Regions from separate parts of the Anaerosinus massiliensis genome, predicted to be linked through region 1. Evidence: riboswitches for the same ligand, from Rfam matches in the RefSeq annotation. Region 1 holds a riboswitch; the other holds the start of a gene.
The links. A riboswitch is a leader RNA that binds a small molecule or an ion and turns the genes downstream of it on or off. The one in region 1 is predicted to bind cobalamin.

Region 1 (7,564 bases):
TGATAAATGCCGCACGTACTTTAGGATCACCGAGAACGCCCTTTTGATTAATTCGCGCCAGTACAGTGCGAAGTGAAGCGATACGATCTATATTGAATTTCGAAGTATCATTAAAAAGTGAGATATCTCCGGCTGCAATATTAACAGCCATATCAATTTCTCCTGACTGCAAAGCCATAGCGCGCGTATTTGGATCATCAATTGACGGAATTTCTACGGTTTCATAGGGTACTTCTCCATCCCAATAATAAGGATTTTTTACCATAACAGCTTTATCTTTCACAAAACTTTGTACCATGTAAGGGCCTGTACAGATCGGGCCTTCTTTTGCAAAATTCCGTTTTGCTTCAGCGGTTACATCAACAATAAGAAATAGTGGATCTGCTAAAAACCCCGGCATATTTGGTTCTGGCTTTTCTGTACGAATTTTAAGCGTTTGGCCATCGGTAGTCATTTCAGCATATTTAAAAAAAGTTGCTGCACGTTTATTTTTTTCAAATGCTCTCTCAATCGACGCCTTGACAGCTTCCGCAGTTAATGGCGTTCCATTTGAAAACTTCACATTATCTCTGATTTTAAAAGTCCATGTTAAATGATCATCACTTATTTGCCAGCTTTCCGCCAACCAAGGTGTTACTTTCATTTTTTCATCAAATTTTGCTAAACTTTCCCCCATACCATAACGCATAACAACCCAGCCAAAATAATTTTCTGTTGGTTCAAGCGTATCTGCAAAATTTGTTACCCCAATTTTTAAGGTTGTTTTATCTGCTTCTTTCTTGCTATCACCACAGCCTGCCATAAAAATTGCTGCGATGCAAACCATCATGAACACACTTAAAAGTTTTCCAAAACGTTTCATATCATCCATCCTCATCTTTTTTATTAGGCAATATCTCCCTGCCCAACTTGTGCTTTATATTAATTTACCCGCTGCGGATCCATAATGTCGCGCAGGCTGTCACCCCAAAGATTAAATATTGTTACAACAACTAGAATTGCTACGCCTGGGAAAATCATGAGCCAAGGTGCCGTTTGAATATACTGTCTTCCTTCATTCAACATAAGCCCCCACTCCGGCGTCGGCGGCTGCGCACCAAACCCTAAAAAGGAAAGACCTGCTAGTTCCATCATCATCGTACCAATATCCATCGCAGCTGTTACAACAATCGTCGGCAAAATGTTTGGTACGATATGCCGTCTTATAATCTGGTGCATTTTCGTTCCATTTGTAACCGCTGCCGCGATAAAATCGCGTTCACGCAATTTCAAAGTCAAACTGCGGGCCAGTCGTGCATATTTTGTCCAGCTCACAACCGCTAAGGCAAGAATTGTATTGATAATGTTGCCCCCCATCATACCAGCGATTGCAATTGCGAGCACAATGCCCGGAAAAGCAAGCATCATATCGGCAATACGCATAAAAACCATATCGATTTTACCACCACAGCAACCTGCAACAACGCCGATCAGCATCCCTACACCAGAAATAAGGATAACGAGTGAAAGTGTCATCATTAGAGAAATCTGCGTTCCTAAAAGTATGCGGGATAAGCAATCTCTGCCTAATTTATCGGTACCGAATAAATGCGCTGAAGAAGGTGAGAGCATAGAGTTTTTCATCGTCGCATCAAATGGATCATAAGGTGCAAGCCAAGGTGCAAATAGTGCCGCACCCAAAATCAAAAGAACCAAAACTGTATATAACCCAAATAAAAATTTATCTTTAGAAAAAGACTTCACTCAATGGCCCCCTCTCTTTAAACGCGGATCGAGATATGTATAGGAGATATCAACCAGCAGATTGATTCCCATATATAAAATTGCAATCCATAGAACAAATCCCTGTACCAATGGATAATCACGCATTTCAATAGCATGTACAGCCATTTTTCCGAGGCCCGGCCAAGAAAAGACCATTTCTATAACAGCCACACCGCCAAGCAGCCAGCCAATTGACAATCCCAAAAGTGTAATGAGCGGCAGACAAGCATTGGGAAGCACATGATGCCACAAAATTTTTCGCATCGGAATGCCTCGCGTACGTGCACCAATAACATAATCTTGCCCAAGTTCTTCAAGAACGGCGGTTCGTACTTGTCTCGTATATTTGGCCGACATTGCAATTGCCAGTGTTACCGCCGGAAGTACGATACGATCTGCAGACACAACCCCGCCGGCAATAGGAAACATGCCTAGTTTTAAACCAAAAATATAGAGTAAAATTAAACCTACCCAAAAACTAGGCATAGAAATTCCTAAAAAAGAGATACCACGAATGAAATAGTCAATTTTACGATTTCTATATACTGCAGAAAGAATACCACCAGGAACTGAAATAACTAACATCATAATAAGTGCAGTAGCGGCAAGCGTCAGAGTTCCCGGTAAGCACTGCCAAAGTCGATCTGCAACCGGCATTTTTGCCGAATAAGACATTCCCATATCTCCATGTGCGATCCCTACAATCCAGCGGATATACTGTATGTGAAAAGGCTGGTCTAAACCAAGCTGCGCTCTGGTCTCGGCAATCGTTTCTTCTGAAACAATCGTATCTCCAACCTCTAACAGCATTTCTACAGGGTCGCCTGGTGATAAATAGGTCAAACAAAACGTCAGAAATGTCACACCGGCAAGCGTAACCATCATCTGAATGACCCTACGCACAAATTCGTTTTTTTTCAAACTATCATCTCCTAAAATTCCTTATTTAAAATTGAATCATTACAGCGAAAATTATGTATTTTAGAATTTCTGCCAGAGCATATACCATTTTTCATGTTTCTTCGAACGATAAAGATAAGATTGCAAAAAAAAATCTTCCGCCAAAGCAGAAGATCGCAGTACAGTGCCGTATAAAATAATAAATGCCCTGACAAAAATAGCCAGGGCAAACAATACAGACCTATCGTGTACTGAAATCCCCTTCCCATCGCTCGTGAGTAAATTACGGTGATTGTTGAACAGGCAGTTCTCCTGGCTCTAGTTCATCGCTCGCTCAGCCTTCCCAGAATTTAAATTCCAGTGACATTTTTTGAGTCTGCTCCCTATTACAGTGGCGGGACCGCATTGGTTTTACACCAACTTCCCTATTAAGCCCTCTCGGGCACCTATTCCATATATAAAATTTATGAAATCATTGATCATCAAATTATTCTTTCTAAGGATAGCATATTCTATAAAATATTGTCAAATAAAAAGATAATTTAGATATGTTTCATCATATCGACATGCTCAATTCCCGCATCTAAATAGACTTCTCCTTGTGCTTGATATCCAAGTTTTTCATAAAACTTTTGTGCATGCAACTGTGCTGACAATTTCAATTTGCTATACTTTTCACCTTTTGCCTCCGTCTCGATACGATCCATGAGTAATTTACCAATTCCAGTGCCACGTTCTTTTTGCAGTACTGCCACTCGTTCAATTTTTAATATGCCGTTCTCGTATGGACGAAATCTAGCGGTTGCAATTGCTTTCTTTGACTCGTCTAAAATCAACACATGTTTCGTTGCTTCTTGACGATCATAAGCATCAAGCTCTAATTCCTCCGGTACATTTTGTTCTTCTATAAATACTTTTCTTCTGATTGCATAGGCTTTTTGCAGTTGTTCATCATTTACGATAATTAAACTTTTATATTTCATGTAGACGTATCTCCTCAAATGTGTAATTGATAAAATCTTGTATCGACCTTCATAACAGGAAACGTTTCTGGCAAACCCTCTTTTGTTATCTGCACGAATTTATTTTTTTCATAAAACCGATGTGCCGCCAAAAATTTCTCTGTCGTCCCTAAATAAATATTTCGCATCTCATGTTTTTTTGCCCACTCAATTGCCGTTTGTAATAAAGAATTTGCTACATTATGAGTTTTTCCCCGATATGGAGCCTTTACAAACATTTTTCGTAAAGCACCTTCGCCATTGCCGATATCCAATAAAGCAATCGTTCCTAACACAACATCTTGATCTATAGCCGTCCAAAAATTTCCGTTCTGGGATTGATAAAAATTCGGTATATTACTTAAATCCGGTTGATCGTCTTTTGTGATCGGAATCTGAAATTCCGTTTGCTGTATCGTAAGAATTAAATCAATGATCTGTTCTTTGTAGTTTTCTGTATAGCTTTGAATTACCATATTTGACATGCTTATTCCCTCTCCATCTTGTGTGCAATTTTCTTATCAATTTGAATCGACTGCTCCTTACTGGATTTTGTTTCTTTCCAATATTGATCAATATGAATGCACATTCTTTTCATAAATTGTTCCATCATTTTTTTTTCTTCTACAGAAAAGTCCTGAAAACAACTTTCAATATTCAAATTTTCTTCCTCAATCATATAAGGATAGATTTTTTTCGCTTTTTCAGAAGGGAAAAGATGATAAATCCGTTTATCTTCACAATCACGTGTTTTGCGTACATAATCTTCTGCCATCAATTTTTGTACAGCTTTTGTTGTTGTCGCTTTATCTACTTTCAATAAGTTTGATAGTTCATTTAAATGTATGCCTGGCTGCTCACAAATTCGCGTTAAAAAAATAAATTGACCACGTTGCAAATTCAACTCACGAAATTTAATATCACAAATCGATTGCACACAACGTGCTAAGGTTCCTACATCTCTTAAAAATTCATTTTTCAGTTCATAAATAGAAATCCCCTCCGATCTTTAAATTAGTTTAAATTTCAACTAATTTTAGTATAAGTAAATTTAGTTGAACTGTCAACTAAATCCGTAGTGAATTCTATGACATAAAATAAAGTGAGGATGGCGCATTTTAATGCGCCATCCTCACTTTATGATCTAGATACGTACTTCGAACTTTTTCTTAGGCTTAGTATTTGTTATTACATTTTCATCAGCGGCAATATCAATTCCCTCTTTAGGCAGGGCGTCATCTGTTTGTTGCAAATCGTCTATAATACTTGGTGTTTCCTTTGTATTCTTTTTTAACAACTTCAATCCAACTAACACCACCGCGACGATTACAAGGATGCCAATGAAAGGAGCATAACTAAAGCCAGAAGATTTACTTTGCTGCATCGGCATTTTATCTACAAGTGTCTGTGCCTGCATTCCTTCATCAGAATTCACATTTACCAGAGAACTCTCCTGTGGCGCCTGCTGCACGGTCTTGCTCGCATCCGTTTTTCCTGTATCTTTTGCCTGCACGGAATTTTCTTGTGGTTTTTCGTCTACACTTTCGGTCTTCTTTGTATCGCTCGCCGATGTATGATCTGCTGCGCTGTTTGAAAATTTTACTGGATGCAAATTTGCAGCAGCAGGATCCGTTGCTTCTGCACTTGTACCTGCGGGAGTAAGTGTTGGTGGAACCGGCGGCGTAGGTTTGGTTGGGGGTGTAGGTGCTATAACTGCCATGACGATTATCCTTTCTAAAATCAACCTAAATAGTTCAATAGCTTATTTGAGACTATTATAGCCTATCTTACAAAATATTTATATAGGTATCTTGCTGTAACGATGCAGATGAGTGCTTATCCTCGACCCGCCGACTGTGATTCAATCACTGAATTTGCGCTAAAAAATGGTATATTATATAATACATATCATATATAGGAGGATAACGGTATGGACTATATCATCGCTTTTTTAGAAGGAATCATCACATTTATTTCTCCTTGCTTGTTGCCAATGCTGCCCGTTTATATCTCCTACTTTACGGGTCAAACCAATATGCAAAGCAATAAATCAGCTGCACTTACAAATGCACTTGGTTTCGTACTTGGATTTACGATTGTCTTCGTAAGCTTAGGGGCTTTTGCCGGTGCGGCTGGTCATATTTTAAAAGAGTATCAGACCATCATCCATATAGTCTCCGGTATCGTTGTTATCGTATTTGGCTTGAATTTCTTGGAGATTATTCGTATTCCTCTACTTAATACTACACATCAGCTAAAATTTCAAGCTGTTAAGTTAGGTTTTTCTTCATCTATTTTATTCGGCGTAATTTTTTCACTTGGTTGGACACCTTGTGTCGGTGCATTTTTAGGATCTGCCTTAATGTTCGCCGCCACCAGCGGTGAAAGTTTAAAAGGAGTCCTTATGCTCTTAAGTTTTTCACTCGGACTCGGCATACCGTTTATCATCAGTGCCGTCTTAATCGAGCAATTAACAGCCGCTTTTGATTTTATCAAAAAAAATTATCGCATCATTCAACTCTTTTCCGGCAGTTTACTTATCCTGATCGGAATTCTCATGATCACCGGATGGATGGGATATTTCCTATCCTTACTAACATTTTAGGAGGACAATAAAGATGACTGCAAAAAGAAAAATATTTTTAGGTATCATATTATTTAGCGTATTTCTCAGCATTGCTTCTTTTGCTTATTCAACTCTGACCAAATACCAAGCACAATCTTCTGAATCAATGAATCCCACTATTACCGCAGAGAAGTCTGCCGAATCAATCAAGCAAAAAGCACCTGATTTTACGGTTTTTGATGCCAACGGCAACAAGGTAAAACTTTCTGATTTCGTTGGCAAACCGGTGGTATTAAATTTTTGGGCTTCTTGGTGCCCACCTTGCAAAAGCGAAATGCCACATTTTAATAAAGTATATAATACAGAGAAAAATGATGTTGTCTTTATGATGGTTGATTTGGTCGATGGCCAACGTGAAACGCAAGAAAAAGGGCAGCAATTCATACAAAGTCAAGGTTATACATTCCCTGTATATTTTGATCTTGAATATCAAGGCATCGATGCGTATGGAATTTCTTCTATTCCAACAACAGTTTTTATCGACAGAAGCGGTAATATTGCTGCTGCATACCAAGGTGCCATCAGCGAACAAACTTTACAAAAAGGCATCAATTCCATCAAAGCCAATTAAATTTATTTCACACAATTATAAAATGGGAGCGTCACATAAAAATGCGGCACTCCCATTCTTTTCGTCCCTGGCCTTTTCCGGAAAAATACGTTCCGAAGGATGAAAAAAGATCAGCTTACGTTAAGAAATCCGTTTGTTTGAGCGAAGCGAGTTAAGGATTTTAGTAAGTTGATCTTTTTTCAAGTATTTTGGAGGTTTGCGGCCTAGACCTTTTGTTTCTTTACTATGAAAACCTCTTCTATATCCTAGAAAAAGGACGCACAAAGACAAGCCCTATAATTCAGGACAAAAAATATCGTATATAGACAATCAGGTTGTAGCTGTGGTGGGGCGCTCCCAACCCAAAGCCGCTAATTTCTTCAAATAGGATTGTATTTTCTTCTCTCGGTTAAATTGATTGTAATATTCCGAACCTAACTCTCGATAAGGAACTTTTGCTTTTAGTATGTAGTAAATAGCGATTAGTATGGAATGAGCCACAGCTACGGCGGCTCTGCTTTTTCCTCTTCGCGCTGCAATCCGTTGATATTGAGCTGAAAAAAAGCTTCCCTTCGTCTTTTGCGCAGCCTTAGCACATTGTACTAACATAGCTTTTAATGTTGTATTTCCATGCGTAGTTTTTCCACTCTTTCGTTTCCCTGCACTCTCATGGTTACCTGGCGCCACACCAGCCCAAGAACTAATATGTCTTTCGGTTGGAAA
Region 2 (7,564 bases), 2.6 Mb from region 1:
ACCCCAAAAATGCCGAAACTGCCACCCCGGCTAAAATTACTCTAACGGGACGAATGCCCCCCTTCCAAGCCAAAACATAGATACAACTTGCCGCCGCCATTGCACCAAAAAAAGCAACCGGCGTAATCAGATACTCTAATGCTGGATATAAAATCATAATCACAATACCGGCCAGCCCCGCACCAGATGAAATTCCAATAATATGCGGATCTGCTAAAGGATTTTTCATGATCGCCTGTAAGATCGCTCCGGAAATTGATAAATGAACCCCCACCAGAGCAGCAACAATCGTTCTTGGCAAACGAATATTTAAAATAATTTGATCTTTCGAACTTGTCCCATTCTCCATTAAAATATGCCATATATCCGAATAGCCAATATGCACAGATCCTTTGAATAAACTAACCAAACAACCGCAAACAGCCAAAATGGCAAATACGATTAAGATCAGTATCCGCCATTTTTTTATTTCCATTCCAAATTTTATATCTTTACGTACAGCTACATCATCTTCCATCATTTAATACCTCTGGATATACCAGCTTTGCCATTAATTCTATTGCTTCAGGATATCTAAGCCCAGGATTTAATAGAAACAAATCCTGCGGTAAAAAATAAACTTTATTTTTTTTCACTGCATTTAAGGAACTCCAAGCAGGATTGCTTTCAATATCAGAAAGCATACGTTTTCTGATATCCTCCAGTTTTCCCATTGTAACAATAAAAATGATCTCCGGGTCATTTTCCACCAGTTTTTCTAAACTATACGGCGTAGAATCAGGATCTTGCTCCAATGCTTTACTGCCCGATGCAATGTTATGAAACCCAAGTGTTTTTGCCGCTGTCCCCGCAATACTGCCTTCCAGCTCAACAGTTACACTCTTTGCTGTACTATGCAGAATTGCTATTTTTTTAGCTTCCTTAGGGATTTTATCCGTTACATTTTGCACTTTTTGATTCATCGACTGCATCAAAGCTTTGCCTTTTTGAGTTTCGCCGGATATTTGAGAAAACAAATTAATTTTATCAAGAACATCTTGATAGGTTTTCATCTTAAGCACAATCACAGGAATATGGTTCGTTTCCAGAATCGGCAAAAATTTATCATGCATACCTTCATAGGCAATCACCAAATCTGGTTGAAGCGATATTACCTTTTCAATATTAATGTTATACACTGCACCAACTTCCTCAAGATCTTGTGCAGATACGGGTATGCTGTTTTTTGAACTAGGTCTTGCAATAAGCTTTGCATCTACAGCACCCAATAGTTCTAAAAAAGATGGTGATAATGCAATAATTTTTTCGGGTTTGTGTGTTAAGTTCACAGTCCTGTCTAAATCATCTTTTATCGTTAAATAAACGCTCTCTTCCTGATTCGCACTGTCCTTCTCCGCATTTGAACAAGCAGCCACATTCACAGCACATACAACCAACAAAAGAAACATACATATCTGTTTTAACTTTAACATTTTATCTTCCTCTAAAATTTCTATACTCGACTATCTGCGGCGCGCCAAGATCGTAGATAAATAATTTACCTTTTCATGCTTTGCAGCTTCTAAATCACGAATAATCAGCTCATCTTCTAAGCCGCATCTACTGATCATAACAGCTTTATCGGCAAGTTCGTTTTCTGTAAGCACATCAACCATTTCCGGGAAATTTTTATAAACTTTCATCATGACAACATTGTCAGTCACCGCAATTACTTGTTTAACTTTTTCTTCTGGTGCGGTTGCTGGAATAATACTTAAAATATCATTGCCTTCTACTAATGGATAGCCTAATTTGCTACCAATTGCGCAGAAAGCAGGAATGCCTGGAATCGTCTCAATCGTATAACCACAATTTTCCAACAATCTAAATACATAAATATAAGTACTGTAAAACATCGGATCGCCCAAAGTTAAAAATGCAACCTTCTTACCGGCCTTTAATAAAGCTAGAATTTCATTCTTATTCTCTTCCCAAACTTCTGGAGATTGTTCAAAATTAACCACCATAGGAAAGACTTGTTTGACAATTTCTACATCATCTTTTAAATAAGGTCTAGCAATAGAAAGTGCTAAACTATCTTCTTTCTTCTCCGTTTTCGGTGCAATAATAACATCTACTTCACGTATTGCATGAATTGCTTTTACTGTCAATAATTCCGGATCTCCAGGACCTACACCAATACCATAAAATATACCTGCCATAACTTCCTCCTAAGGTGTTAATACCATTAAATTATTTTAGCACTACAAGTCTGACACCTGCGGTACCAATTTCTCTTGTTCACAATGTAAATTTTACTTCTATGCTGTTTCTGTAAAACTCCATTATATTAAATACTATATAAAATAAAAAATACCTGTTTTTATTCATTGTTTTATAAAATAAACGGAAAATAAGAGTTAAAAAGCCAGCTTAGACTTTTAACTCTTATTCCCTAAAAAAATTTTACCGTTAATTTAGTTCTTACCTGCAATTGCATCTTTTACATGTTGCACATAAATCTTTTGTATTGCTTTATTTTCACCTAAACCATGAACATAAGTATCTACTTGATATCCTTCTGCTTTCAATAAATTTTTCCAAGAATCATCTTCATCGCCAGCCATATCATTATTTGCATGATCACCGGCAACAAGCATCAATGGCATCAACAATACTGATTTTACAGATTTTTTCGCTGCTAAACGAGCAACTACATCTTCAAAATTTGGATGATCAGTTTCCTCTACAACACCAATCGTTACAGGCATTTTCGCTGCATCAAATTCATTTTGCAATGCTTGATAAGCTGGATTGTGTTGATGTGGAGATCCATGCCCCATAAATACGATCTCTTGTCCTTTTTGAACCTTTGGAAGTTGTGTTTTCAACGCTTTCACAGCAATTGCGAAATCATCTACTTTCCCATCTGTTCCATCATTCATAAGAACAGGTCTGCCAATTTTAATACTTTGGAAAGAATTCTCATAAGTCTTCACTGGAGCAATGACTTTTTTATCGTATTCTTCTCCTGGCGTAAGATGTGTTGACTGTATTACAACCTCAGTATATCCTTCCGCTTTCAGCTTGTCCAATGCTTGTTCCAAAGTATCTGCATAAATGCCGCGGTCGGCTAATCTTTTCATTACAATTCTTGATGTGAATGCACGACGCACTTCATAGTCTGGAAAAGCCGCCTTAATTTCGTTTTCAACGCTTTCGATACACGCTTTTCTCGCGTCATCAAAAGTTGTTCCAAAACTTACAACTACAATTGCTTTTTTAGCGGCACTTGCACTTGCCACCGAGTGATGTGTTGCCAATACTGCTGAAACTGTAAAAGCAACGACTAACAAAGTACATAAAAACTGCTTCATAAAGATTCCTCCTAGATATTTTAATTAAGTAATACATATAAAAAAATAAGCCTTTTCTGCATAGCAAAAAAGGCTTATTTAGATATCATAAATTTATATCTATTAATCCCCTTCCCATCGCTCGCAGGTCCAACGGTGATTTCTTGACAGGCAGTTCTCCTGGCTCTAGATCATCGCTACTCCAAACCTTCCCAAAAGTAAAACTTTCAGTGGTATATTCTTGGATTCGCTCCCTATTACAGTGGCGGGACCGCATCGGCATTCAACCGATTTCCCTATTAAGCCCTTACCGGGCACCCATCTCAATGCTATTATTTTTTCATATTATGAAATAAAGTATATTTATTACAAAGGTTATGTTACCACTTTTATTTTTACTTGTCAATTGACAAATTCATTCTCTTTAAAATGCAATAAAATTATAAACTCATGGATAAACCACTTCAATTAAATCCCGCACGGCATAGACAACATACTGTGAAGTACAGTATGTGTATTTATCCTCCACTTGAATTAATTGTTTGTTTTTAACCGCTTTAACCGTAGAAAATGCAGGATCATCGATTACTTCCTGCTTAAAGTTTTCAATACCCTTTCCTTCATAATCCCAAGTAGGAATCATAATAAAATCGGGATTCACAGCAACCAGCTGCTCTTTCGCTAACACATCATTTTTTTCTAAACCGGCAATCGCAGCGCCATTGACTACACCGGCATATTTATAAATATCATCCAGCATACTCCCCTTCCCGCCATAACACCCCATAAAGGATAATGCCATAACAACCTTGCGTTCATGCTCTGAAATTTTATTTGCCTTTTCTTGTACTTTTGACAACACGGCATTCATTTCTTCTACAACAGATTTACTGCGTTCCTCTTCGCCAACTAATTCGCCGAATTTCATAACTAAAGTTTTGACCTCTGCAATCGTCGCCGGCGTCTTATAAACGTATACCTGCAGCCCAACCTCTCGTAAACTCTCGATGAGCTCGGTTGGCAGCCAATCTGAAGCAATCACGAGATCCGGCCTGCATGCGAAAACACCTTCCACACTCTTACTGCTTAATACAGGTATATCCTGCGCCTGGACCGCAATATTAGAGATTCCATAATCTGCTGCACGTGAGGAACAGGCCGCCAGACGCTTATCATCCACTAATGATAATAAAATTTCATCACTGCATAACGTAAGTGATACAATTCGCTGCGGTTTTGCTTCCAATTTTATCTTTATGCCTTGACTATCAACAGCTTCATAACCATCATTCTCATGAATTGTCGCATCCTGAAAGTTACATCCATGAAAGAAAATACTGCAAAGGATGATTATACTCCATACAATACGGCGCTTTATCATTTGTACTCCTCACTTTATTGCATTTTGCTGTATTTCAAGTTTACGCTGCCAATCTTCAGCATCTTTTTGCATAAATTCATGCACCAAAAATTCTGGTTGAATATACGAAATAAGTTTCTTCACTTGCGGTGTTGAAAAAGGCAAATGTTCATCAATTTTAAGGATATGCTCCATAATCTCACCACTTGTCCGATTTGTATCTATCTTATTCTGCATACAACTTGCAACATATGTACCGGATAAAGAATAGTGCAAATGCAGCCCCTTAATAAAGGTGCGATATTCCCCTAAATTCTCCACGCACTGCAGCACATAGTCGATGGCCTCATCTTGATTTTTTAACCGCTGGTTGGTATTCATTAAATGTCCCGTGTCTAGCATAATCCCAACATGCTCGTGCTGTACCTGTGTAAGCAATTTTTCCACCAAACGCTTATTCACTAAAGTCAAACCCGGCCACCAGAGATTTTCAAACAACAGCGTTGTATTTTGGGGAATCTGGTTGACCAATGCATTTACCAATTCAATCGTAGCATCAATCACCTCTTCACTGCTTGCGTGAAACTTCCAACTAAAAACTTCATCCAATCTTGCATGACTCACGTGAAACACAAAATATTTTGCTTGCGTTTGACTGGCAATTTTAAGATTTTGGGCATAAAGTTTTAACCAATCACTTCTGTTAACCCCGCCATAGCATTCAATAATCGCCCGCCTGCTGCCAAGCTGTTTCTCAACACTTTTTAAATCACCGCGCCAAAACTCCAGCCAATAATGCCAAAAATTTAAATGCACCCCCTGTATGAACCTTTTTTCATGCAATGACTGATCCCAAGGTTCACAAAACATCATTTCAATTCCATCCAAATGATGCTTTGTCAAAAATTTTTCTAGATTTTCTTTTTTATTATAGATAAGCCGTTCCGTATCCATACGATAATTTGATAAATTCACAAGTTCTAACATATATATCATCTCACTCTAGACGACGCTATTGATTTCTAAGGTTAAAGGTCACTTTTGCTTTTTTGCGAGCTGCTACCTTCACTCCATTCGCATCACGCGCCGGTGTGTATTCCCATTTTTTAACGCAATCAATTGCTGCTTTTTCCATCGCAGCAGAACAATCAGATTTTAAAATTTCTACATTGATAATTGCCCCATCCGGCAAAACCGTAAACTCCAGCCAAACAACGCCCTCCCTATTTGCTCGTCTATCTCGTTCCGGGTAAACGGGCTCTACTGACGCATTTAATGTTGCTGAACGACTTTGATCTCCCTTTGGGCCGTCACTCTCATGATCCCCGAACTCGTGATCAGCACTGCCATTAATTAAGCCTGCTTCTTCTCTTCCATCACCAAAACCGGCTATTGCAATATCACCACGTATCCCCGCAGCAGCTCCAAATGCTGCTTTTGCATCTCCTACTGTGCCTTGGTGCGCAGATTGCTTTCGGTTATTCTGTAAATGCTGCCGACTAACTTGTTCAGCCTTATATTCAGTATTGTCCAAGTTAGTCTGAGCATCTGAAGTTTCTAATTCTTCCTTATCTCGAACTATAATAATCTCTGTGTATTCTTCTGTCTTAAGCATCACTGGTGTAAAATGCAAATAAAGAAAGCCAAAGCATATGGAAACTCCATGCACAAAAAGCGAAATAAAAATTGCTTTTTTCCAGCGCATACACTCTTCCATCGTTATCGTTCCTTTCGTTCTGTTGCAATGGCAATTTTGCTGATTCCCGCTGATTTTAATTCATCCAATGCAGCCACTACTTCGCCATATTCTGTTTTCTTATCAGCTTTTAGCACAAATATACTTTCTTTATTTTTACGCAATTCACTTTTTGCCATCTGACCAAGTACTGCAAAAACGATTTCTTCATTTTCAAATAAGATATTTCCATTCGGCAGTACAGTGACAGAAATACTATGGTCTGTTTGTGCCTTTTGTGCTGAAGCATAAGGAAGCTGCATCGGAACAAGATTTTGCTCAATCCGATAAAGCGTACTCATCATAAAGAATACCAACAAGAAAAATATAATATCAATCATCGGAATAATCATTAATTTAGGACTGCGTTCTGATCGTAAATTACGTAGTTTCATGATTTTTTCTCCTGCTTCATATGCGAAACAAACAACAAACATACCTCTTCTAAATTGGTAATAACACGATCTAATCTATGATTGAAATAGCTGTAAAAAACCATTGCCATAACAGCCACACATAAACCCGATGCTGTCGCGACCAACGCTTCTCCTACACCGCCGGTAATTTCCAAGGGTTGTCCATTTTTAACATGCATTACACTAAATGAGCCAATCATCCCAATCACAGTACCTAACAATCCCAATAATGGCGCAATGGTAACAATCATATCCAAATGATTGAGATTTTCTCTAAGTTTCGCAGCAGCTAAAGAAGCTTCTCCCTCCAGCACACTTTCCACATTCCCTGTTTTTCCCACAAAGCAATCAATGCCACGCCAAGCAACACGGGCGACAATTCCACGCTCCTCTTCGCACAGAGTTTTAGCATTCTCCCATTGATTTGCTTCTATAAACAATGTAAGTTTCTCTATAAACTGTTTTGGATTATTTTTAATATTTTTATAATACAGATACCGCTCAACACCAATACATAGAACAATACATGAACACAATAAAATCAAATACATGACCGGTCCACCCGCTCTAAACATATGGAATCCTTCCATTAACCATTCCACAGAATATCCCCCGATTCTAAAAAAATTTTGCTTTCATTACAATAATAAAAAAAATTCTCAAAGCTTCTACTTTCCTATTCTTTGGATAAACGATAGCATCGCTTCATTCGATTGCA

Region 2: it holds a riboswitch for cobalamin, as region 1 does, so the genes downstream of both, BN6559_RS03470 (sirohydrochlorin cobaltochelatase) here and nikB (nickel ABC transporter permease) in region 1, are expected to answer to the same signal.

Annotation. Positions count from the first base shown of each region.
Region 1 covers NZ_LT575483.1:3,208,219-3,215,782, reverse strand. Annotated here, with positions in the region: gene BN6559_RS15370 (ABC transporter substrate-binding protein) at 1-862, opposite strand, end outside; gene nikC (nickel transporter permease) at 922-1,743, opposite strand; gene nikB (nickel ABC transporter permease) at 1,744-2,685, opposite strand; cobalamin riboswitch at 2,950-3,129, opposite strand; gene BN6559_RS15355 (GNAT family N-acetyltransferase) at 3,207-3,647, opposite strand; gene BN6559_RS15350 (GNAT family N-acetyltransferase) at 3,662-4,150, opposite strand; gene BN6559_RS15345 (MarR family winged helix-turn-helix transcriptional regulator) at 4,153-4,602, opposite strand; gene BN6559_RS15340 (hypothetical protein) at 4,810-5,385, opposite strand; gene BN6559_RS15335 (cytochrome c biogenesis CcdA family protein) at 5,596-6,270, shown strand; gene BN6559_RS15330 (TlpA family protein disulfide reductase) at 6,284-6,862, shown strand; gene BN6559_RS15325 (IS110 family RNA-guided transposase) at 7,172-7,564, opposite strand, start outside.
Region 2 covers NZ_LT575483.1:643,797-651,360, forward strand. Annotated here, with positions in the region: gene BN6559_RS03455 (FecCD family ABC transporter permease) at 1-517, opposite strand, end outside; gene BN6559_RS03460 (ABC transporter substrate-binding protein) at 507-1,472, opposite strand; gene cobI (precorrin-2 C(20)-methyltransferase) at 1,503-2,201, opposite strand; gene BN6559_RS03470 (sirohydrochlorin cobaltochelatase) at 2,457-3,356, opposite strand; cobalamin riboswitch at 3,489-3,672, opposite strand; gene BN6559_RS03475 (ABC transporter substrate-binding protein) at 3,784-4,716, opposite strand; gene BN6559_RS03480 (TIM barrel protein) at 4,726-5,682, opposite strand; gene BN6559_RS03485 (energy transducer TonB) at 5,708-6,412, opposite strand; gene BN6559_RS03490 (ExbD/TolR family protein) at 6,415-6,825, opposite strand; gene BN6559_RS03495 (MotA/TolQ/ExbB proton channel family protein) at 6,822-7,448, opposite strand; gene BN6559_RS03500 (ABC transporter ATP-binding protein) at 7,552-7,564, opposite strand, start outside.